DNA from 2 places in the Paraburkholderia sp. GAS199 genome. Region 1 is predicted to be linked to the other one. Evidence: riboswitches for the same ligand, from Rfam matches in the RefSeq annotation. Region 1 holds a riboswitch; the other holds the start of a gene.
The links. A riboswitch is a leader RNA that binds a small molecule or an ion and turns the genes downstream of it on or off. The one in region 1 is predicted to bind glycine.
Positions count from the first base shown of each region.

Region 2: another riboswitch for glycine. It lies ahead of P3T18_RS05115 (FAD-dependent oxidoreductase); the one in region 1 lies ahead of gcvT (glycine cleavage system aminomethyltransferase GcvT).

Region 1 covers NZ_JBNDMM010000002.1:1,079,118-1,090,177, forward strand. Annotated here, with positions in the region: gene P3T18_RS10875 (thiamine pyrophosphate-binding protein) at 1-506, opposite strand, end outside; gene P3T18_RS10880 (L-serine ammonia-lyase) at 663-2,051, opposite strand; gene P3T18_RS10885 (alginate lyase family protein) at 2,078-3,211, opposite strand; gene gcvP (aminomethyl-transferring glycine dehydrogenase) at 3,352-6,288, opposite strand; gene gcvH (glycine cleavage system protein GcvH) at 6,366-6,746, opposite strand; gene gcvT (glycine cleavage system aminomethyltransferase GcvT) at 6,810-7,928, opposite strand; glycine riboswitch at 8,009-8,167, opposite strand; glycine riboswitch at 8,202-8,302, opposite strand; gene P3T18_RS10905 (hypothetical protein) at 8,451-8,801, opposite strand; gene P3T18_RS10910 (oxidoreductase) at 8,976-10,025, opposite strand; gene P3T18_RS10915 (UvrD-helicase domain-containing protein) at 10,262-11,060, shown strand, end outside.
Region 2 covers NZ_JBNDMM010000001.1:1,165,474-1,176,533, forward strand. Annotated here, with positions in the region: gene P3T18_RS05090 (arylsulfatase) at 1-1,086, opposite strand, end outside; gene P3T18_RS05095 (ASCH domain-containing protein) at 1,647-2,126, opposite strand; gene P3T18_RS05100 (IS1182 family transposase) at 2,349-3,800, opposite strand; gene P3T18_RS05105 (GFA family protein) at 3,974-4,438, opposite strand; gene P3T18_RS05110 (hypothetical protein) at 4,659-5,030, opposite strand; partial or broken gene P3T18_RS05115 (FAD-dependent oxidoreductase) at 5,756-6,176, opposite strand; glycine riboswitch at 6,350-6,442, opposite strand; gene P3T18_RS05120 (porin) at 6,601-7,701, opposite strand; gene P3T18_RS05125 (CocE/NonD family hydrolase) at 7,885-9,828, opposite strand; gene P3T18_RS05130 (ABC transporter substrate-binding protein) at 9,825-11,060, opposite strand, start outside.

The sequences.
Region 1 (11,060 bases):
GGACGGCCGGAAGTGGCCGTGTGGAAGGCGTGACTCAGATATTCGGGAATACGCTTCGGGTCGTCGATCTGCGCGACCCATTTCGCCATCTGGCCGAACATGCGGCGATAGTCGATTTCCTGGAAGGCTTCGCGATCCAGATGTTCGCGCGCGCACTGGCCGATCAGCAGAATCATCGGCGTCGAATCCTGGAATGCCGTGTGTACGCCGATCGACGCATGGGTGGCGCCGGGACCGCGCGTGACGATTGCGACGCCGGGACGGCCGGTCAGTTTGCCGACCGCTTCGGCCATGTTGGCCGCGGCCGCTTCGTGACGACACACCACCGTCTGTATGCGGCCGGTTTCGTCGTGCAGCGAATCGAGCACGGCAAGAAAGCTCTCGCCGGGCACACAGAAAACACGTTCGACGCCGTGCGTGAGCAGCGCATCGACGACGAGGCGCGCGCCCGTGGTGGGAGCGGCGGAAGACTCAGCAGCGGTTTCAGATGCAGAAGCGAGCGGCATGGCGATGAAGCCTCCGGACATGACGAAAAGTGCAGGTCAGATACAGTACGTTTCACGCTGCCGCAACCTTGGACCAAGCCGCCGCAGCGCATCGACAGCTTACGCCGGGCACGCGCGCCGTGTCATGTCACAGCGCGGCGCCCGATCGTCGAGCCGTCAGCATTCGACGATATTCACCGCCAGCCCGCCGCGCGACGTTTCCTTGTACTTGGTCTTCATATCCGCGCCGGTCTGCATCATCGTCTTGATGACGGAATCGAGCGACACATAATGCGTGCCGTCGCCACGCAGCGCCATGCGCGCAGCGTTGACGGCCTTGACCGACCCCATCGCATTGCGTTCGATGCAGGGAATCTGCACCATGCCGCCGACCGGATCGCAGGTGAGGCCGAGGTTGTGTTCCATGCCGATCTCGGCGGCGTTCTCGACCTGTCGCGGCGTGCCGCCCATGACGGCGGCAAGCGCGCCGGCCGCCATCGAACACGCCACGCCGACTTCGCCCTGGCAGCCTACTTCTGCGCCCGAGATGGACGCGTTCAACTTGTACAGGATGCCGATGGCGGCGGCGGTCATGAGGAAGTCGATCACGCCTTGCTGGTTCGAACCCGGCATGAAGCGCATGTAGTAATGCAGCACCGCCGGGATGATGCCGGCCGCGCCATTGGTCGGTGCCGTGACCACGCGACCGCCCGCGGCGTTTTCTTCGTTCACCGCGATGGCGTACAGGTTGATCCAGTCGATCATGGAAAGCGGATCGCGCAACGCGCTTTCCGGATTGCCCGATAGCGCGCGATACAACTGCGGCGCGCGGCGTTTCACCTGAAAAGGACCGGGCAGATTGCCGTCGGCGGCAGGATTATTGATGCCGCAACCGCGCGACACGCACGATTGCATCACGTCCCAGATTTTCAGAAGACCCGCGCGCGTTTCTTCTTCGGTGTGCCAGGCGCGTTCGTTTTCCCACATGACCTGCGCGATGCTTTTGCCGGTCGATTCGCATAGCGCCAGCAGTTCGTTGCCGCTGCGAAACGAGTGCGGCAACTGGTCGACGGCGCTCAGCACCTTGGTATTCGGCGCGCCCGCGGTGACCACGAAACCGCCGCCCACCGAGAGATACGTCGCTTCGCGCAGCGTCTTGCCCTGCGCGTCGAACGCGCGCAGCTTCAGGCCATTCGGATGCTCGGCCAGCGCCTGACGATAAAACGAAATGTGTTCCTTCTGCACGAACGGTACGTCGTGCGTGCCGAGCAGCGCGAGCTTGCGCGACACGCGCACGGCTTCGAGCCGCTCGACGATGGTATCGGGGTCGACCGTGTCCGGTGCGTCGCCCATCAGGCCGAGCATGACGCCGCGGTCGGTGCCGTGGCCCTTGCCGGTTGCGCCGAGCGAACCGTACAGATCCACTTTGACCGAAGCCGTGGCGGCGAGCAGTCCGTCGCGTTCAAGCCCTTGAGCGAACATCAGTGCCGCGCGCATCGGACCGACCGTATGCGAACTGGACGGACCGATGCCGATTTTGAAAAGGTCGAACACGCTGACTGCCATTACTGCTCCTGCTGATTGAAGTTGGTTTAGCGCGCCGGCAGCGGCAAACACACGGCGAGCCACGCGGGCGGCGTCGGTGCGAGCTGTAGCGCGGTCGGCGTATAGCGTCCATCGAGACGCGCCGCCAGATGAAACAGTTCCGTCGCGTTCTTCGGGTCCCACTGACCCGAATAGCCGGGCAAACCGGCCTCGCGACGTTGAGCGTCGAACGGCACGCTCGAATGCACGAATTCCTCGTGGGTCTTGCTGCCGTCCGCGTACGGCTTGAGCCAGTTGAGCGCGGCTTGCAGCGAGGCGCCGTTCGCGCCTTTCTCCGGCAACCAGTTGCGGTTGTGGCGGCGCGCGGCAAGCGCCGCCGTGACCAGCGGCTGAAGATCGTAGGTCACGTAATGCAGCGCGTCGCGCTCGCTGAAATCGATGGTCGAACCATCGGGTTCGATGTTGTCCGCCAGATGTTCGTCGAACAGACGCTGCGCCGCGTTGATCATCTTGCGGTTGTCGAGCGTGAACGCGGCCATGGCGATCAGCTTGATGCGATGGCTCTGCCAGTTGTTGCGAAAGTTGCCCTTCAGCGGCCGCGGCTGCGCGTCGATCTGCGCGATATAGCCGTTCGCGAGTTTCGTCAGGAACGCCATCGACGCATTGCGCGTTTTCACGGGCAGCGCGCTCGCGGTCATGTCGTAGGCGAGGATCAGTCCTTCGAAACTCGTTTCGTCGATGGGATTGAAGCTGGGCTGGTAGGTCGTGACCCACGCGTACAACAGGCGATCCACCAGCTTCAGATAACGGTCGTCGCTGGTGGCGCGCCAGGCGAGCGCAGCGTCGCGCAACAGATCGAGATCTTTCTCGGCTTCGATACTTTGATCGCGAATGCCTTCGTGCGGTAACGTGCCTTCGGTATGCAGTTTCGCGAGCGCATGCGGCTGGTCGTTCAGATGCGACTGCACGTTGCTCACGAGCGCCTTCACACCGGGATCGGCGTTGGTGCGCTCGCTGGTTTGCAGCGCCGGTGCGGCGCAAAAATTCATCGCGGCTTGCGCCTCGTGCAGCGGCAGCAGCGCCGCTGCACCAGCCAGTGCGAACGCACAAGCCTGCTGCCACGTTTTTCGGGCGTGTCCCGTTCCGGTCCGGCTTTGCATCAATCGCACCTGTCGCGCCATGCGAAACTCCTCGTTAGGCTGATTCGGTGTGTGATGTTAGCCGTTTGCGGCCATGAGCAACAGAACCGCACAACGCCTGCTTACAACCTTCGAGACGTTGCGCGGCAGAGCCGTGCCGACAGGCGTGCTGACCGCCGTGCTTACTCGTAATCCGCGATAGGCACGCACGAGCAGAACAGGTTGCGGTCGCCGTACACGTTGTCCGCGCGGCCAACCGGCGGCCAGTACTTCTTCGCGATCAGCGTGGGCAGCGGATACGCGGCGGTTTCGCGCGGGTACGCATGCTTCCACTCGTTGGCGATGACCACCGCCGCCGTGTGCGGCGCATGCTTGAGCGGATTGTCTTCGCGGTCCGAGCGGCCTTCTTCGACCGCGCGGATTTCCTCGCGGATCGCGATCATGGCTTCGATGAAACGGTCGAGTTCTTCTTTCGATTCCGATTCGGTCGGCTCGACCATCAAGGTGCCCGGTACCGGGAAGCTCATGGTCGGCGCGTGGAAGCCGTAGTCGGCGAGACGCTTGGCGACGTCGTCGACGGTGATGCCGCTCGTTTCCTTGATCGGACGCAGGTCGAGAATGCACTCGTGCGCGACGAGTCCGCCGGGGCCCGAGTACAGCACGGGGTAATGCGGCGCCAGTTTCTTCGCGACGTAGTTCGCGTTCAGGATCGCGGTTTCGGTAGCGGCGGTGAGGTTCTTCGCGCCCATCATCGCGATGTACATCCACGAGATCGGCAGGATCGACGCGGAGCCGTACGGCGCGCCCGACACTGCACCGATGCCGTTCGGTGCGCGTTCGTAACCCGACGAGATCTGGTTCGGCAGGAACTGCGCGAGATGCGCGCCGACCGCCACCGGACCCACGCCCGGTCCGCCGCCACCGTGCGGAATGCAGAAGGTCTTGTGCAGGTTCAGGTGCGAGACGTCGCCGCCGAACTGACCCGGCGCGCACAGACCGACCATCGCGTTCATGTTCGCGCCGTCCACATAAACCTGGCCGCCGTGCGCATGCACGATTTCGCAGATTTCGCGCACGTTCGCTTCGAACACGCCATGCGTGGACGGATACGTGATCATGATGGCCGCGAGCTTGTCAGCGTGCTGCGCAGCCTTCTTCTTCAGGTCTTCGATATCGACGTTGCCTTGCGCGTCGCATGCCACCACGACCACCTGCATGCCGGCCATCTGCGCCGACGCCGGGTTCGTGCCGTGCGCGGACGCGGGAATCAGGCAGACGTTGCGATGCGCTTCGCCGCGCGACGCGTGGTAAGCGTGGATGATGAGCAGGCCGGCGTACTCGCCTTGCGAGCCCGCGTTCGGTTGCAGCGAAATAGCCGCGTAGCCGGTGGCGGCCACCAGCATTTCTTCGAGCTGGTCGATCATCTCGCGGTAGCCGACGGTTTGCTCGGCCGGTGCGAACGGATGGATCTGACCGAATTCGGGCCACGTGACCGGCAGCATTTCGGACGTCGCGTTCAGCTTCATCGTGCACGAGCCGAGCGGGATCATCGAGCGGTCGAGCGCGAGGTCTTTGTCGGACAGGCTACGCAGGTAGCGCAGCATTTCCGTTTCGGAATGGTGACGGTTGAAGACGTGGTGCGTGAGATACGCGCTGGTGCGTTCCAGCGAGGCGGGCACCGATGCCGTGTCCGACGCGGCGAGCTTTTCGTCGAGCGCATCGATTTGCGGCACGTCGTTCGAACCGGCGGCTTCCGCGAAGACGGCGAGCAGATCGGCCAGATCGCGGCGCGAGGTGGTTTCGTCGATCGACAGACCGACTTGCGTGTCGCTCACGCGGCGCAGGTTGATGCGCTTCGCTTTGGCCGCGTCGTGCAACGCCTGCGTACGCGCGCCGCTGTCGAAGGTGAGCGTATCGAAGAACGTTTCGTTGACTAGCGTGTAGCCGAGTTGCCTCGCGCCTTGCGCGAGCAACGCCGCGATGCGGTTCACGCGCAGCGCGATGGTTTTCAGGCCGTGCGGGCCGTGATACACGGCGTACATGCTGGCCATGATCGCGAGCAGCGCCTGTGCGGTACAGACGTTCGAGGTCGCTTTCTCGCGGCGAATGTGCTGTTCGCGCGTTTGCAGTGCGAGTCGCAATGCGGAATTGCCTTGTGCGTCGACGGTCACGCCGACGAGCCGGCCCGGCATCTGACGCTTGAACTCGTCGCGCACGGCGAGATAGGCGGCGTGCGGGCCGCCGAAGCCGACCGGTACGCCGAAACGCTGCGTATTGCCGACCGCCACGTCCGCGCCCCATTCGCCCGGCGGCGTGAGGACGGTCAGTGCGAGCAGGTCGGCGGCGACCACCACGTGGCCGCCCGCTGCGTGGATCGCGTCGGCCAGCGCGCGGTAGTCGCGCACGTCGCCGTTGACGCCCGGATACTGCAGCAGCACGCCGAATGCGTTGGCATGGGCGGCGTCCGCAGCCGGGCCGACTTTCACTTCGATGCCGACCGGCGTGGCGCGCGTCTTCACCACTTCGATGGTTTGCGGCAGCACGTCGTCGGCGACGTAGAAGATGTTCGACTTCGGCTTGCCGACGCGCTGCAGCAGCGTCATGGCTTCCGCGGCGGCGGTGGCTTCGTCGAGCAGCGAGGCGTTGGAAATCGCCAGACCGGTGAGGTCGACGATCATCTGCTGGAAGTTCAGCAGCGCTTCCAGACGACCCTGCGAAATTTCAGGCTGATACGGCGTGTAGGCCGTGTACCACGCCGGATTTTCCAGCACGTTGCGCAGGATGACCGTGGGCGTGTGGGCGTTGTAGTAGCCCTGGCCGATGTACGAGCGGAACACCTGGTTCTTGTCCGCGAGTTCGCGCAGCGCGGCGAGCGCTTCGGCTTCGCTTTTCGGCTGCGAGAAGGGACCGAGCGGCAAGGCTTCGGTGCGGCGGATCGTCTTCGGAATGACGGCGTCGATCAGCGCGGCGCGCGACGCGAAGCCGAGAGCTTCGAGCATCGCTTGCTGGTCGGCCGAATCCGGGCCGATGTGCCGTTCGGCGAAGGCGTCATGCACTTCGAGCGCGGCGAGCGAGAGAGGAGTGCGGTTCATCAGACGATCCGGGTGTTCGAGCTTCATGAGGTGTTCCTGGCGGTGCGGCGGTCCGTCTGGCGAATCGGACTTGCCGCACCTTGCGGGTTAAACGTAAAGGTGAATCAGGCGTCGATCGACTTCGAGTACGCGTCGGCGTCGATCAGACGCTCCTGCGTGGCGCCTGCTGCCGGCTTGATCTTGAAGAGCCAGCTGTCGTACGGCGTGGTGTTGACTGAATCCGGCGTGTCCGCCACCGCGGTGTTCGCTTCGATGATCTCGCCCGAGACCGGCGCGTAGATGTCGGAAGCGGCTTTCACGGATTCGATCACGGCCACGGTGTCGCCCGCGTTCACGGTCTTGCCCAGTTCCTGGACTTCGAAAAAGACGATGTCGCCGAGCGCTTCCTGCGCGTGGTCGGTGATGCCGACCGTCAGCGTGCCGTCCGCCTCGGTGCGGACCCACTCGTGCGATTCGGTGTATTTCAGATCGGCCGGGATGCTCATCGGATGCTCCTATGCGGTGTGATTCGGTATGAACTTGAAAGGGTGACGCACGCGCCGGTCGGCTTAAACCGCGAGCACTTTGCCGTTGCGTACGAACGGCAGTTTTACCACGCTTGCGGGAACGTTTTTGTCGCGAATCTGGACTTGAACGGTATCGCCCGGCTGCACGCCTTTCGGCACGCGCGCAAAGGCGATGGATTCCTGCATGGTGGGAGAAAACGTACCGCTGGTGATTTCGCCTTCGCCGTGCGGCGTGACGACTTTCTGGTGAGCACGCAGCACGCCTGCCGCCTTGCCGTTTTCCTTCAGGAGGATCAGGCCGACGAACGCGGCTTGCGAACCGTCTGCTTCGAGTTTGCCCTTGCCGACGAAGTCGCGCGGCGAAGTGAGGTCGACCGTCCAGGCGAGGCCGGCGTCGAGCGGCGAGACGTTGTCGTCCATATCCTGGCCGTACAGGTTCATGCCGGCTTCGAGGCGCAGCGTGTCGCGCGCGCCGAGGCCGGCGGGGCGTACGCCCTGAGCCTGCAGCGCGTTCCACAGCGCGATCACGTGATCCGCCGGGACGATGATCTCGAAGCCGTCTTCGCCGGTGTAGCCGGTGCGGGCGACGGTCAGTTCGCCGAACGGCGTGTCCTGAAGGCGGGCCGCGTTGAACGGTTTCAGGCCTTCCGTGGCGGCGCGTGCGGCCGGCACGGTTTGCCAGACTTTTTCGCGTGCGTTCGGACCTTGCACGGCGACGATCGCGTAATCGCGGCGCGGCGTGATGGTGAGGCCGAAGCTGCCCTCGGCGTTGAGCTGGCCGAACCAGGCGATGTCTTTATCGGCGGTACCCGCGTTGACGACCACGCGGAAATGATCTTCGCCGAAGTAATAGACGATCAGGTCGTCGATCACGCCGCCGTTCGGGTTCAGCAGACAGGAGTAGAGCGCGCGGCCCGGCGTTTGCAATTTGGCGACGTTGTTCGCCAGCGCGAATTCGAAGAAAGCGCGCACGCGCTCGCCGGTGAAGTCGACGACGCACATGTGCGAGACGTCGAACATGCCGGCGTCGGTGCGCACGGCGCGGTGTTCGTCGATCTGCGAGCCGTAGTTGACAGGCATGTCCCAGCCGCCGAAATCGACCATGCGAGCGTTGAGCGCACGATGGGTGGCGTTGAGCGGGGTGTGTTTGAGTTCGGTCATGGGGCCTCGGGCATCTCGCGAAACAAAAAAGGCCATGCGACGCTGCGCCTCGCGGCGTGTGCCTGCGAGCGAGTGCGATGCATGACCCCTCTGTCCTCGATACCTGAGAGATTGCGCTGCCGTGCGGGACTGGAATGCAGTCGACACGGTGAAACGCGCGCCCCTTCGGTGGGCAGCTTGCCGGGTTTGCATGATGCGAACCATGCAAACGGCTACTGCCGCTCTCCAGAGTGCGAAAAACCGGTGCCCGAATGTGGCCTGGGCGCGGATTCTTCGACGCGGTCGGTCCTTTTGCCTGAGAGTTTGCGGGTGTGCCCCTTCGGCGGCGCGGCCTACGATTTTCTGCGGCCAGCACGCTCTCCCGACGCGTGCGGCGAATGTACGCGAGGGCCGATGGCTTGTCAAATAAAGGCCCGCGAGCGGCGTGGGGGTTGACGCGGCGGCTGCGCGCCTGTCAAAAAAAAGCGCGGGACGTGATGCCCGCGCTGTGTTTCTACCGCTTCTCGCACGAACTGGAGCGAATTATTCGCCGATGGCGTGAGCCGCGTTATCCAGTTCCTGGTTCAGCACGCGCTGTTCGTCGCCGGACAGGCCGCCGCCGTGTTGCGCGGACATGTCGCGCGCTTCCTGACGGATCACGTCGAGGCGATGATGCAGCGCGCCGCCTTGCGGAGGCGGATAGTAGCCCTGGTTGACGTGGTTATCGATGCGGCGGCTCAGGTTGTCGATACGGCCTTCGACCTGATGCAGACGCTGGTCCGCGATCTGCTGCGGGCTGGGACGCGGTGCCGGTGCGGGTTGCGGCGCCACCACGCAGGCGGCGAGGGAGCTGAGCAAGGCGCACGCGGCAAGCGCGCGAGTGGTTCGATGCATGGACTCTCCGGAAGTCGTTGTCGTTTTGTCGTGCTACTCGGTAGCAACGGTTGGGTTCGGCTTCGCGCTGACCGGACAGCGACCCTTATTTGTAACGTTATGTACTTGTCGGGCGCGCGGGCATTTGTAAGCCGCGCCGCGAAGCGCAGGGTTGCGGCACGGCAAGGCGGCCGATCAGCGAACGCGTTCGAACGGCAGGCGCACGCCTTCGTCCGAGCTGCGCGCGGCCAGTTCGACGATGGTCATCACGTCGACGGCGTCCTGTGCGCTGACGGGAAACTTCACGCCGTTCTGGATCGCGTCGGCGACGGCGATATAGAAGCCGCTGTAGTCGCCGTCGCGGGTCCGCAATTCGCGCTCCACTTCCTTGTCGCCTTCGACCACGCGCAGCAGGCCGGCGGTGTTGCCGGCGCCGAAGCCGTCGTCGCCCGGACGCAGGCCGGCCTTCAGCTGATCTTCCTGCGTGTCGAGCCCGTACTTCACATAGCTGCCGCGCGTGCCGTGGATCGAGAAGCGCGGCGCGACCAGTGCGGTCAGCGCGCTGGCGTGCAGGACCACTTCGAATTCGCCGTATCCCAGCTGGATGTGCACGTAGTCGGGTGCGCCTGCCTGATCGCGATGCGTGCGAACCGTGGCGGAGACGGTTTGCGGCGCGCCGAACAGCGCCAGCGACTGGTCGATCAGATGCGGTCCGAGATCAAGCAGCAGGCCGCCGCCGCGCGACGCTTCCTCGCGCCAACGCTGCCGGACTTCCGGACGGAAGCGGTCGAAGTGCGATTCGTATTGCGTGACGCGTCCCAGCTCACCGCTGGCAAGCAGTTCGCGCACTGTCAGAAAATCGCCGTCCCAGCGACGGTTGTGAAACGGAATGAACAGCTTGCCGCGCGCCAGCGCAATGTTGGCGAGGGTGTGCGCGTCGGCGGCGGTGAGCGTGACGGGTTTGTCGACGACTACGTGCTTGCCGGCTTCCAGCGTGCGGCGCGCGAGGTCGAAGTGCGTGTCGTTGGGCGTGGCGATGACGATGCAGTCGAGTTCGTCGAGTGCGAGCAGCGCGTCGAGATCCGCGACGATTTTGGCGTGCGGATAATCGGCCAGCGCGTGTTCTGGCTTGCTGGTTGCAATGGCCGCGACGTTCGCGCGGCCGCAGTGCTCGATGACCGGTGCGTGAAACGTCGCGCCGGCAAAACCGTAACCCATCAATCCAATCTTCAGCGATGCGGACATGCGTGTCTTCCTGCAAAAACGGCGCGCCGCTTTGCCACCGCGGCGGCGGCGCGCAACACCCCGATTGTGGCATGTATCCGTGTTAACATCGCTCCTCTCGCGCGGATCGCGGCGAGCCGGAAAGCCCGCAACGATTTGCTTCGGCGCCCGCTCACAGCCCGCGCAGCATGCCCCCGGGCCTCGGTTTCGCATTTTCGTGCACGAGCGCCCTCAACCGTTTTACCCGTCCACAAAGTATGTCCGCAGGCCTGAATCCCGCTCAAAGTGAAGCGGTCCGTTATCTCGACGGTCCGTGTCTCGTGCTCGCCGGCGCAGGCAGCGGCAAAACGCGCGTCATCACGCAGAAAATCGCGCACCTGATCGAAGCCAAAGGCTTCGAGCCGCGCCACATCGCCGCCGTCACCTTCACGAACAAGGCCGCGGCGGAAATGCGCGAGCGCGTGGGCAAACTGCTCGAAGGCAAGACGCTCACCACGCCCGGCAAGGAAGGCCGCAAAGTGCCCGTCAACCAGTTGACGGTTTGCACCTTCCACTCGCTCGGCGTGCAGATTCTGCGGCAGGAAGCGGAACACGTCGGCCTCAAACCGCAGTTCTCGATCATGGATTCGGACGACTGCTTCGGCATGATCCAGGAGCAGGTCGGTTCGACGGACAAAGGCTTCATCCGCAAGATCCAGTCGATCATCTCGCTGTGGAAGAACGGCCTCATCATGCCCGAGCAGGCCATCGCGATTGCCGCGAACGAAGACGAGCATCAGGCGGCGATCGTCTACCGCAATTACGTCGCCACGCTGCACGCGTATCAGGCCGTCGATTTCGACGACCTGATCCGTCTGCCCGCCGAACTCTTCGCACAGAACGAGCAGGTGCGCGAGCGCTGGCAGAACAAGCTGCGCTATCTGCTGATCGACGAATACCAGGACACCAACGCCTGTCAGTACGAACTGGTGAAACTGCTGGCCGGCCCGCGCGCGGCCTTCACGGCGGTGGGCGACGACGACCAGGCCATTTACGGCTGGCGCGGTGCCACGCTCG
Region 2 (11,060 bases), on a different contig from region 1:
GATCTTGCCTGGCCACCATGCAATCGCCGGAACGCGTGTGCCGCCTTCACGATCGGTTCCCTTGGTGCCCCGGAACGGCGTGTACCCGGCATCCGGATAGACGTCCTGCCAGGCGCCGTTATCGGTCGTAAAGAAGACCAGCGTGTTCTTGTCGAGACCCTTCTCGCGGAGCTTGTCGAGAATGTGGCCGACACGCGCGTCCAGCTCAACTAGCGAGTCTGCGTATTTGGCTTTCGAGAGCGACTTGCCGATATAGTCGGGGTCGGGCATATTTGGCTGGTGGACTTTCATGAAGTTCACGTTGATGAAGAACGGCTGACCCTTTTGCGCAGCGTCGTCGATATCGTCAAGTGCCGCTTTTTCGATGTACCGGTCAATGAACGGAATGCCGACGACACCCTTCTCGGGCGTGTTCTCATACTCGCCATTCACCTTGAAGTCCTCATGCGCTTTTTCGCCGGCCTTGCCGGAAAGCATGCCTGTCGTCACCTTGATGAACATGTCGCGCGTTTGTTGATCCATATCGGGGAACCACTTTGGATCGGAATACGTATAGGCATTCAGGTGATACAGCCCGACGTATTTCATGTCGTCATAGCCCTGCGCATTCGGAAGAGCATAGTCCGCTTCACCAAGGTGCCACTTACCCGTGAAATAAGTGTTGTAATGCGCGAGCTTCAATACCGATGCGAGGGTCCATTCCGCGTGCGGTAAGCCGCCGCCCTGGCCCTGGAAGGCAACGGTTGTCATGCCGCTGCGATTCGGGTTGCGTCCGGTTTGAAGGGCGGCACGCCCTGGAGTGCAGCTCGGCTGGCCATAGAAGTCAAAAAAAGTCATGCCTTCGTCGGCCATTCTGTCGAGATTCGGTGTCGGAATGCCACGACCTTCGCCTCCGCCATAAACACCCAGATCTCCATAGCCGACGTCATCACCGACTATCAGTACGATGTTTGGTCGCGTTTGCGTCTGCGAGTCTGTCTGCGCCTGTGCAGTTATCGCGAAACTGAGAAGGCCGGCCGCCGCGAGCGCGAACGGTGCATGTGCCAGAGGCCTGGCCAGTCCTGCAATGTGTGCCGCAAGCTGCATGCTCTTTCCCCAAGGTAGCGATTTCTGGACCGAAAGTTTCCATACATCGCACCGATTCTTCTACGGGGAAAATGCTTTGAACATTAGGGCAAGGGGCAATCAAATTGCCCCGAGGGGCAAAACAACGAAGTCAAGCGCCACCACTGCGAACATTCGGTCTCGCGCTGAGAGACCTTTACACCGTTGTAAGCGGTCATTGGTTTCGCTGGACTGACTGTCAGCAACCGGCCGCGTTGAGGCAGCGCCACCGGAAATTCGCTCGCCGGAAACCGGCCATTGAGCAAGGGCGGACCAGACCACGGCTGTTCAAATTGGAGGGCGACCTCGACCGTCGGCTCCTGGCCGCGACGAGGCAGCGCCACCGGCTATTCGCTCGCCGGAAACCGGCCATTGAGTGAGGGCTGACGAGACCATGGTTGTTCAAATTGCACGGTGACCTCGACCGACGGCTCCTGGCCGCGCACGGTCTAACGATCTAGTCGACGTTTCAGGCCCGACTCGCGCTTTATGCAGCGGAGATGATCCACCCGGAAGAGACGTTCCGTGCCGTCTAAGAACAGTCATTCGGTCGGCAGGACGGACGTAAGCGTGTAAAGAACCTCAAAACTTTCGCATACGAGAGGCATTGAATGGTCAACAACCCGACCAATTCGGCTGCACTCAGCCGTGAAGAAGCGCCAATGCTCCGCTCGCCAATATGCCAGCGAAAGATCTCCTTCGCCTTCGCTAGCGGCGAATTCAGCACCGACGCGGTCAAATGGGACGATTTGCACTTCGGTGACTCGTAGAACGACCGCGGGGCTACCATCCCAGTCGAGCACGATTTCCATGTCATTGACCTTTGGAATCGGCTCACCGTCAAAATCCCAAGACCAAGCCAGACTGCATGTGCCACGCTTCACACCAGTAAGAATCAGTGCAATAAGCGATGCAGAAAGAGCTTCCGAATCCCCAAATCCACCAATTCGGACACACCCTTCGGGCAGATGTATACCTTTCTCGGCCAATTCGGCGACTAGCTCTCCTACAGTTTTGCCCATATGCCGACGCCCCTTGGATTACATCCGGTGTATCGAAACCTCACGGGCGTTGATTGTCGACTATTGGTAAGGGCGTGTCGAACGTCTCAAAATGGCCGAGGCCGTGTAAAAACGCGCAGAACGGCCGACCGATCCCCCCCGGCGTGGGCACAGTTGAGTTAGGACGTGACGCAGGCAAATGAGGTGATCGTATTTACTGGCAAACAGCGTCGGCGCGCGCATTCACGCGTCTGCCAGCTTCATCGCTCCCATCGTCTTTGCGAATCCGAGGATCCTGATGACTCGCTTGAGGTTGTATGCCAGCACGTGCAAACTCATTTCAGCGGCGACATGGCCAAGTCCGCGCGTCTGGAAGTGCGTTGTCCCCATCCAGTGCTTTAGTGTGCCGAACACGTGCTCGACCGTGCGCCGTCGCATCGTCATGGCATCGAGTTGGCGATCCAGCCTGGACTGCATCGCCTCAAGCACCGCTTCGTGTTCCCATCGTCGAATACGCCGGTAGTCGGTGGGCGTGCACCTGTTCTTCATCGGGCATTTCGGGCAAGCGCTGCTCCAGTAGGTACGCAGGGCCATCGGAGTTTCGCGCTCGACGGAAGTAAATCGGTAAATCGCCCGTTGTCCCGCTGGACATAGGTATTGGTCGTCTTTGGCGATGTAGATGAAGTCGGCCCGATCGAACCGTCCATCAGCCTTTGCACTGGAGGTTTGTGTTTTTGGCACCAGCGCTGCAATACCAGCGTCATCGCATGCTTTGATTTCCGTGGCGCTGTAGTACCCGCGATCGGCCAGCGCCTTGAGCTTTTTCTTGCCCATCGCTTCGCGCGCGGCTTTGGCCATCGGGCTGAGCTGAGCGCGGTCACTACCGACGTTCGTCACTTCGTGTGTCACGATGAGGTGATGCTTCGTATCAACAGCTACCTGAACGTTGTAGCCCACCACGCCTGTGCCCTTTGCTTGCGACATCATTGAACGTGAGTCGGGATCAGTCAGCGAAACCTGCTTTTCCGGTAAATCCTTCAACAGGTCCGCGGCCCGATCCAGATCGCGCATCTGCTCGCGCAGCGTCTCGATCTTTTCCCGCAGCCGTTCGGTTTTCGCTTCGACCTCTGCGGGTTGCGTGCGATCAGCAGTTTCCAGCGCATCCAGATAGCGCTGGATGCTTTGCTCGATCTGCTCCTGACGCTTTGCGATCTTGTTGGGTGTGAAGTTGTTGTCGCGACTGTTCACCGCCTTGAACTTGCTGCCGTCGATGGCAACGACTGCCTGGGTGAACAGCTTAAGGTCGCGGCATATCACCACGAAGCGGCGGCATACATTGCGAATGCCGGCGCCATTGCTGCGTCTGAACTCCGCAATCGTCTTGAAGTCCGGTGCGAGGCGACCGGTCAGCCACATCAGTTCGACATTACGCTGGCACTCGCGCTCCAGACGTCGGCTCGACTGTACGCGATTGAGATAGCCGTAGATGTAGAGTTTGAGCAGAACGGACGGATGGTAAGACGGTCGGCCCGTGATCGCCGGCGTAGTGCCTTCGAAGCCCATGGAAGCCAGATCGAGCTCGTCGACAAATGCATCGACGATCCGCACGGGATTGTCTTCAGCAATAAAGTCTTCGAGACATTCTGGCAGCAACGTTGTCTGATTGCGGTCTGCACCTTCCACAAATCGCCCCATCTCCGCCTCTCGCGCCACAGGTTGATTCAGTCTAGGAGATCGCGCGAGTTTTTACACGGCCTCGGCCGGGATGAGCCCGAAGACGACTGGATCATGTTGAAACAGGCGGCCGGCTCGCCAAATGGCGACGAGAGATCTGAGCACTGCGCCGTTCGGCGCTAATTCCGGGTTTCTTAGCGCCCGTCGATCTTCCGTTCGCGCCACAAGCGAAGCAATTCATCCTGCTCGCCGACACTTCCTTCAAAACTAGGAGTGCCATCTGGAATCAAAAACCATGGCTGTTTGCTACGGGTGAATATGTGCGCTATCGGGGAAAATTCGCTTTGGTTTTGCAGTGTGCCTGGTCTGAGCATAGCCAGATCGGGCTGATCAACGGGCTCGGCCCAAAGCCGCGTGTCACAGCGCGCGCATGCCTTGCTGCGCCGCTGCCTCCCACGACCAAAGTCAAAGGTCAGCATGATCGGCTCACCTTCTAGGACATGCAAATCGGCTCGACGGACCCACATCACAGGCAGCGCAGCGCCGCCTGTTCTTCGTTGACAGGTGGTGCAATGACAAACATAAAAAGTGAGTGGTTCGTGCCGGAGCTCAAACTCGATCTGACCGCAGAGGCAGCTACCGATGTAGGGTGCGGGCATACAAGGCTCCTAAATGCCGCAGATTGAAAAACGGGAAATTTTGTTAGTTCGGAACGTGCGTGAGCCAGCGAGAATTGTCGACGATCCGCCGACGAATGTCGAACGACCGGTTTCGCCGAACGCGGAAATTCATCGAAAGGGTATGCGCAACGCATTATCTCGGTCGACGAACTTTTGCAGGCGCCCCCAAGTGCCGTTCAACTTTCGCCAAAGCGGCCGCTTAAGCTGCTGTAGCGGGACGAGTTTCGCTTGAGAGAATTAGACCGTCTATTCCACCCAGCGTTGCCACAATTCCAAAGCTTGCGATCGTTGCTTGCTCTAGAAATGCGAACAGCACTGTCACGCAGACCCCGCCCAAGAAAACGGAAATCTGCAAAGTCCGTTCTTCGATTCCAAATAGCTTCCTACCGTGCGGACAACCCCGTTGTAGCAACGGCGCTAATAGCATCCAAAGGAGTGATGCCGGAACATAGCAAGCCACGGCAGAAAAAAACGCGGCTCCTAATATCGGAGCGCGGATCCAAAGAACAGCGATGGCTATCAATCCCAACGCGACATACCAGCCAATGCGCGATGCATATTTGCTTTTCATTTCTAGCTCCGGCCAGACCGACGGCACATTGTTAGCGATTCTGCATTTCCGGTCCAGCGTCGCTTGTTGGCCGAACTGAGACGACCGCCGACGAGATAACCGCCCATGCTGCGCGCAGCATTTCGACGAGCACTTAAAATGTGCGCGTTACTGGCGGCCGGCGTTGGATCAACGCGGGGTTGAGTAATGTTCGTACGATCAAGCGGGCAGGGAGCAGATGAAAGACAGCGCAACCGTTCTGTGCGTGCGGGACGTCCGTATTCTGCTGGTTGCAATGGGGAGGTCAAAATGAGCGCTACCCGGCGTGAGAATTCGTTGAGACGAAGCACTCCATGAAGCGGCACTGCGGGAACTAGAAGAGGCCGCGCTCTTCGCGGATGAGCTAATTTATCTTTTCCAGTCTAGCTGCCTCAACTCGCTGCACCACGTCTTCGTCGCCGGCGTAGCGCTTCACGCAACCGCACAGCTCAGCAACGAAATCGCGAGGCGCAGGTGGCTTACCTCGCGCAAGATAGCGATGCTTTCTGCCAGTGAGCCTACTCGTGGCATCGTGGATTTTCAACACTTTGGCATTCTGGAGCCGAATACTGTAAGACGGACGTCGCCGCAGGTGAACCGAGTGACCGGCTGAGTCGCACTTATCACTCGGTTTCGACATTCATGTGGCCGCGACTTTAGTTACAAGGCTGTTTCCAGCGCGACGGCCAACGTTGGATTTGTGGTGTCTTGTAGATATGCAAAATGCCGCGTCGCTTTAGATCGAAGTCGATGCCTTCGGTCTCGGCTATGGAGAAGAGATGCGCGCGCCGCGATCGCGAGCCGCACCGTTTCAACCGTATTCGCTTCATAACGCGGAATCTGCCGCAGGAATTCGCCTATCCACGAGTACTTGTGCTACGTGGGCATCGGATTGAGCAGCAACGGGGCGTCGCGCTTGAGCATCCAGCATAGGCCATTCATAACCGTAGCCACGCTGTTCCAGACTTCGGCGTTGCCCGCGGACGTTTGGCCACCATTGGCGAACGAGGTTTCCATCGCCGCATAGCGGCGACCTTCGAATACAGTGACTTGGTGGCCGCGTCGGGCGAGTGCGTGAGCAGTAGTGACGCCGGTAATGCTGGCGCCGATGATGGCGATTCGTGACATGACATTGTCCAGAGCAAGTTGTGAGCATCGCCGGCTTCGGTGTCCGATTGCTTCATCGAATCCGGCGTCGACGCCCCATCTGTCCATGTACCTGAGAGTTTCTTCCCGTGCGCATCATCCCAAGTGAGAGGAATCCCCTTCGGTGGGCGCGCGTGGCGCCGCTCTCCGGATGTTCCCGCAGCACGGTCCTTTTGCCTGAGAGTTTCCGGGGCGGTTGCTCCGTCGGCGTCGTCACAATTTCTGGCGATCTCTCCCGCGCTGCATTGCAGAACGGGTTAAACGATACCGGCTAGACGTTTTCGCCGCAACTGTCTCTGGAGTTGGAATTTGCCAGCAGCACATTCCAACTCGGCAAAAATGTGGTCTCGCGACTCGACACGACGGCAGCGAATGCATCGGTAGTACCTGAGCATTCGCCGGTTGATCAAAACTTATGGCGAATACCCGTGACGGCAATAAATTGCGTGTGAGTACTCGACGGGCCGGACGCGCCCTCGATCTGTGCGACCGCGTTTGTGGCGCGTTGATACAGCAAATCGATGTAGACGTCGGTTGATTTGGACAGGAAGTATTGCAACGCAGCCGTCGTCTGCCAGTAATGCCACGAGTCTACCGCTCCATTCGTCGATACATTCGTATAAGTCTCACCAACCGCCGCGTGCAAGGCGGGCGTGATGCGGTAACGCAGACTCGCTTCAGCGTTCTGATAAGTCTGATACTGGCTCGCAGGTGTCAGCTCGAACCGTGTGTTCGTATACATCAACCCGACGCTCGCATTACCGATGTCGTATAGCCCACCGGCGCCATAAATGCGTTGCTGGCTGATGCCTTTGAGAAACGTGAAGTAGTTATCGGATGGAATCGCGCCGGTTGTGTCGGTGGCCGGATGATCGAGCATCACGTAGGCCGCGCCCAGGTGCCACGGACCATTGGCATACGTCGCGCCGACGCTGTATGAACGGTTCGTCGCGAAATTGCCCGGATTGCCCGACAGCGCGTACATGGTGTTGATCTGCAAACCGTAAAAAACCGGCGTCACGTACTTGATCGAATTGTCGGTGCGAAACGTGTTATTGATATCGTCGACATCGAATGGATGCGTGCCGTACTGCACTGTATCGGTGGCGACTTGCAGCGGCTCCAGCGAATCCTGCGAGGCATTGTATTGACGGCCGAACGTCAACGTACCGTAGCGGTCGCTCGATAATCCGACCCATGCCTGCCGTCCGAAGATGCGCCCATTTGCGCTGGCCGTGCCGTTCATAAGATTGAAGCCGTTCTCGAGACGGAATACCGCACGGTTGCCGCCGCCAAGGTCTTCGCTGCCGAGTAGGCCCCAGCGCGAGCCCTGTTCGCTGCCGGCCGTCGCCTGGTAATTCGACTTGCCGACCTGATTGCTGGTGTAAGTGAAGCCACCGTCGACGATGCCATACAGCGTGACGCTCGACTGTGCATGTGCCGTGCCGGCCGCGAGTCCGATGGCGCCAATGACGAATAGTGTCTTCGGAAGTGTCTGTTTGCGCATGGCGCTGTTTCTCTTGAAGTTAGACCTGCTGTTAAAAATCGGTGTGCGCAACAAACGGAAGGTGTCGTGCCTTTACAGGGCGCTTCCGCGCATTCGCAGAAAACCCGGGCGAAAAGGGGCCCGGACGTCGCGCTGAACGCGACGCCTCAATGACCCGAAACTTGGGGTGTGGCGGAGGGGCTTCTAGCCGGCTTTTCGGCTATCCGCCGGGTTCGGCTGCATGGCTTCGAGCGAAGCCACCGCAACGATCGGCAGTACCACGTGCGACGCTTGACCCGCGCCGAAATGCACGCGATTCACCGCAATGCGTGGCGTGCGAGCCAGCGCGGGCGCCTCGCCGCTATTCTGATTGACGTCGAAGTGCGGAAAATTGCTGCTCGAGACATCGAGACGGATGCGATGGCCGCGCCGGAACAGATTCGCCGTCGCGAACGGTTCGATTTCGATCGCGTAGACGCGGTCTTGTTTGAGGGGGCGCGGCTCGGTCCACGATTCGTGAAAGCGGCAGCGGAAGATGCCGTCGGTCAGATTCATCGCGTAACCATGCGGGTAATCCGCATTCGGCGGATAGACATCGATCAGCTTCGCAGTGAAGTCGGTGTCGGGCGCATCGGACGAAATCCGCAGCTTCACAACAATCGGACCGATTACAGCAACATCTTCTTCGAGCGGCTCCGTCTGAAACACGAGAACATCGGCGCGTGCCGAGAGCGGCATGCCTATGTGCCGCGTGCCGAAGAAGCGCGCGTCCTCGCGCTGGTCGAACGCGCCGCCTTCGAAAACCGGCGCGCCCGAGGTCAGCGCTCCGCCTATCGTCGGCACCGGATTGGATGGATCGAACGAATACGAGGTCGCGGCGGGCGCTGCGTGCAAAGCATCATTCGATGCTGAAAGCGAGCCGTCATCGGCAAGATAGAACGGCGTGAAGCGCGTACCAGGCAACGGCCATTGCGTTGACGTGACCCAGCGTCCGCCGTGCTCCATGCGGCCCTGCGGATTACGCGCCCCACTGCCGCCGCCCATCACGAAGATACGTGCGATGGCATCGCCTGCCCCGTTCGACGCGCCGTCCGGTTGCAGCCAGCGGTCGAACCAGTCGGCGCGGAATGCCAGCCAGTCTTTCGCAATCTGGCCTTCGATCACCGCGTCGGGTCCAAATTCAACATCGCCGCTGTATGACACGTTGCGGTCGCCGTGCAGCCACGGACCCATGATCAGATAGGCCGGAGCGCCGGGCGTGCCGGATAAGGCGGCGAAATTATCGAGTGTGCTGCGCACATAAGCGTCGTACCAGCTCGAAATCAGCACCGTTGGCACGCGCGTCATGGTGTCGTAATAGCCCTCGGCATAGATGCCCGGCTGTTTCCAGTAGTCGTCGAACACGTCGTGCGTCCATTGCTCGAACAGATAGCGCTCGTATTCCGGCACCGTCGCCAGCGGTGAGTGACCCGGCCGCCAGGGCATCCGCGCAAACCATTGACGCAGATCGCTCGCATCCAGCGCCGCCGCAACGAGCGGATTCCCGGCGGCCACGGTGCTGTTCTTTGCACGGTTGAAGGCCCACGTCGCCTGCTTCAGTTCGAACGCGCCACCCTGGCGAATGCCGCAGCGATAGCCGTTGGCGAAACCGCCGGAGTCCAGCACCATGCACGCGAGTCCCGGCGGATTCAGGCAGGCGGCTGCAAGCTGCGTGTGGGCCGCGTACGAGAGCCCCATCGTGCCGACCTTGCCGTTCGACCAAGGTTGTTGAGTGATCCATTCGATCGTGTCGAAACCGTCCGGCCCTTCGGCGATATATTTTGTGAACGTGCCCTCGGAGTTGTAGCGCCCTCGGCAGTCCTGCAGCACCACGGCATAGCCGCGCGCGGCGAAATAGCGGGCCACGTCGGCACGATTCGCGGGCGGCTGGCCGTGATGGATTTCCGAACGCGAGATATCGGATTTGCCATACGGCGTGCGTTCGAGAATCGTGGGCAGCGGCGCGTCGATGCCGACGAGGTAACCGGCGGGGAAGTACACGTCGGTGGCGAGCCGCACGCCGTCGCGCATCGGCACCATGACGTCGCAAAACGGGTTGCGCGTCGAATCAGCGGGAAGTGCCCCGCTGCGGGAAAAAGCGTGGGTCATGGTTGGGTCTCGATGAAAAGCAGCGAGGTGCGTTCAGATTTGTTTGGATGGAAAATCACGCCTTTGCGTGCCGCCCAGTAGTCCACCGGGAAGTAGAGCGGCACGATGCCGTAGTCGCTGAAGCCTGCGTGCGCGGCCTGCTGCAGCAACTGCTTGCGCCGCGCCGGATCGAAGGTCGCCGCGGCTTCGCGCAGCAGCCGGTCGAGTGTCGGGTTCGAATAGCGAGTGCGGTTGAAGGCGCCCGTGCCGCTCTCACGTGAATAGCTTTCGAGCACGTTGGTGAGCGCGATCGCGGAATCGCTCGTCGTATTGCCGAAACTGAAGACGAACGCGCTGTAGCTGCGCCGCGCGGCAGCGCCTGCATACACGTTGTACGGTTGCGTGATGACATCGTTGACGGCGATGCCGCCGCGCGCGAGCATCTGGCCAAGCGCCTGGCCGAGATCGCCGTCACTCGCGAAGCGATCGTTCGACGAATGGATCGTCAGCCGGAAGCCGTTCGGATAGCCGGCCGCGACAAGCAGGCGTTGCGCGCCGGCAGGGTCGTACCGATCCGGTTGGAGCTGCGGGTCATAACCGCCCATGCCGGGCGGCACGATTTGCGCGGCCGGCAGTCCGGCACCGTTCAGCAGATGCTGCGTGATGGCATCGCGGTCGATCATCTTCGAGATGGCTTCGCGCACGCGCACGTCGCGTAGCGGATTGCGCGCGATCGTCGAACCGTCGGCGGCGGTGACGAACGGAGAAGCGTCGCGCGACGAATCGAGTGCGAGATAGATGAGCCGCGCGGACGGACCAGAAAAGAGCGTCACGTTTTGTTCGTGACGCAGGCGGCCGGTCGTGACCGGCGGGACGTTGTCGATCAGATCGACGGAGCCGGACAGCAAGGCCGACAGTCGCGCGGCATCGTTCGACACGAAACGGATGGTGCAGGTGTCGAAAACAGGCCGCTTGCCCCAGTAGTAGTCGTTGCGCACGAGTTCGAGACGATCGCCCGGAATCCAGCGTGCGAGACGATATGGACCGGTGCCGACCGCCACGGCGGGCAGGCGGTAGTCATTGCTCGCGTGACCGGCCGTGGCGTGCTGCGACACGATATACACGAGCCCGATCTGCTCGACGAACGCGGGTGAAGGCGTTTTCGTCACAATGCGCAGCGTCAGCGGGTCGACAACCTCGATGCGCTCGATGTTCGCGACCGCGCCCGAATACGGCGCGGGGCTGTTCGGCAC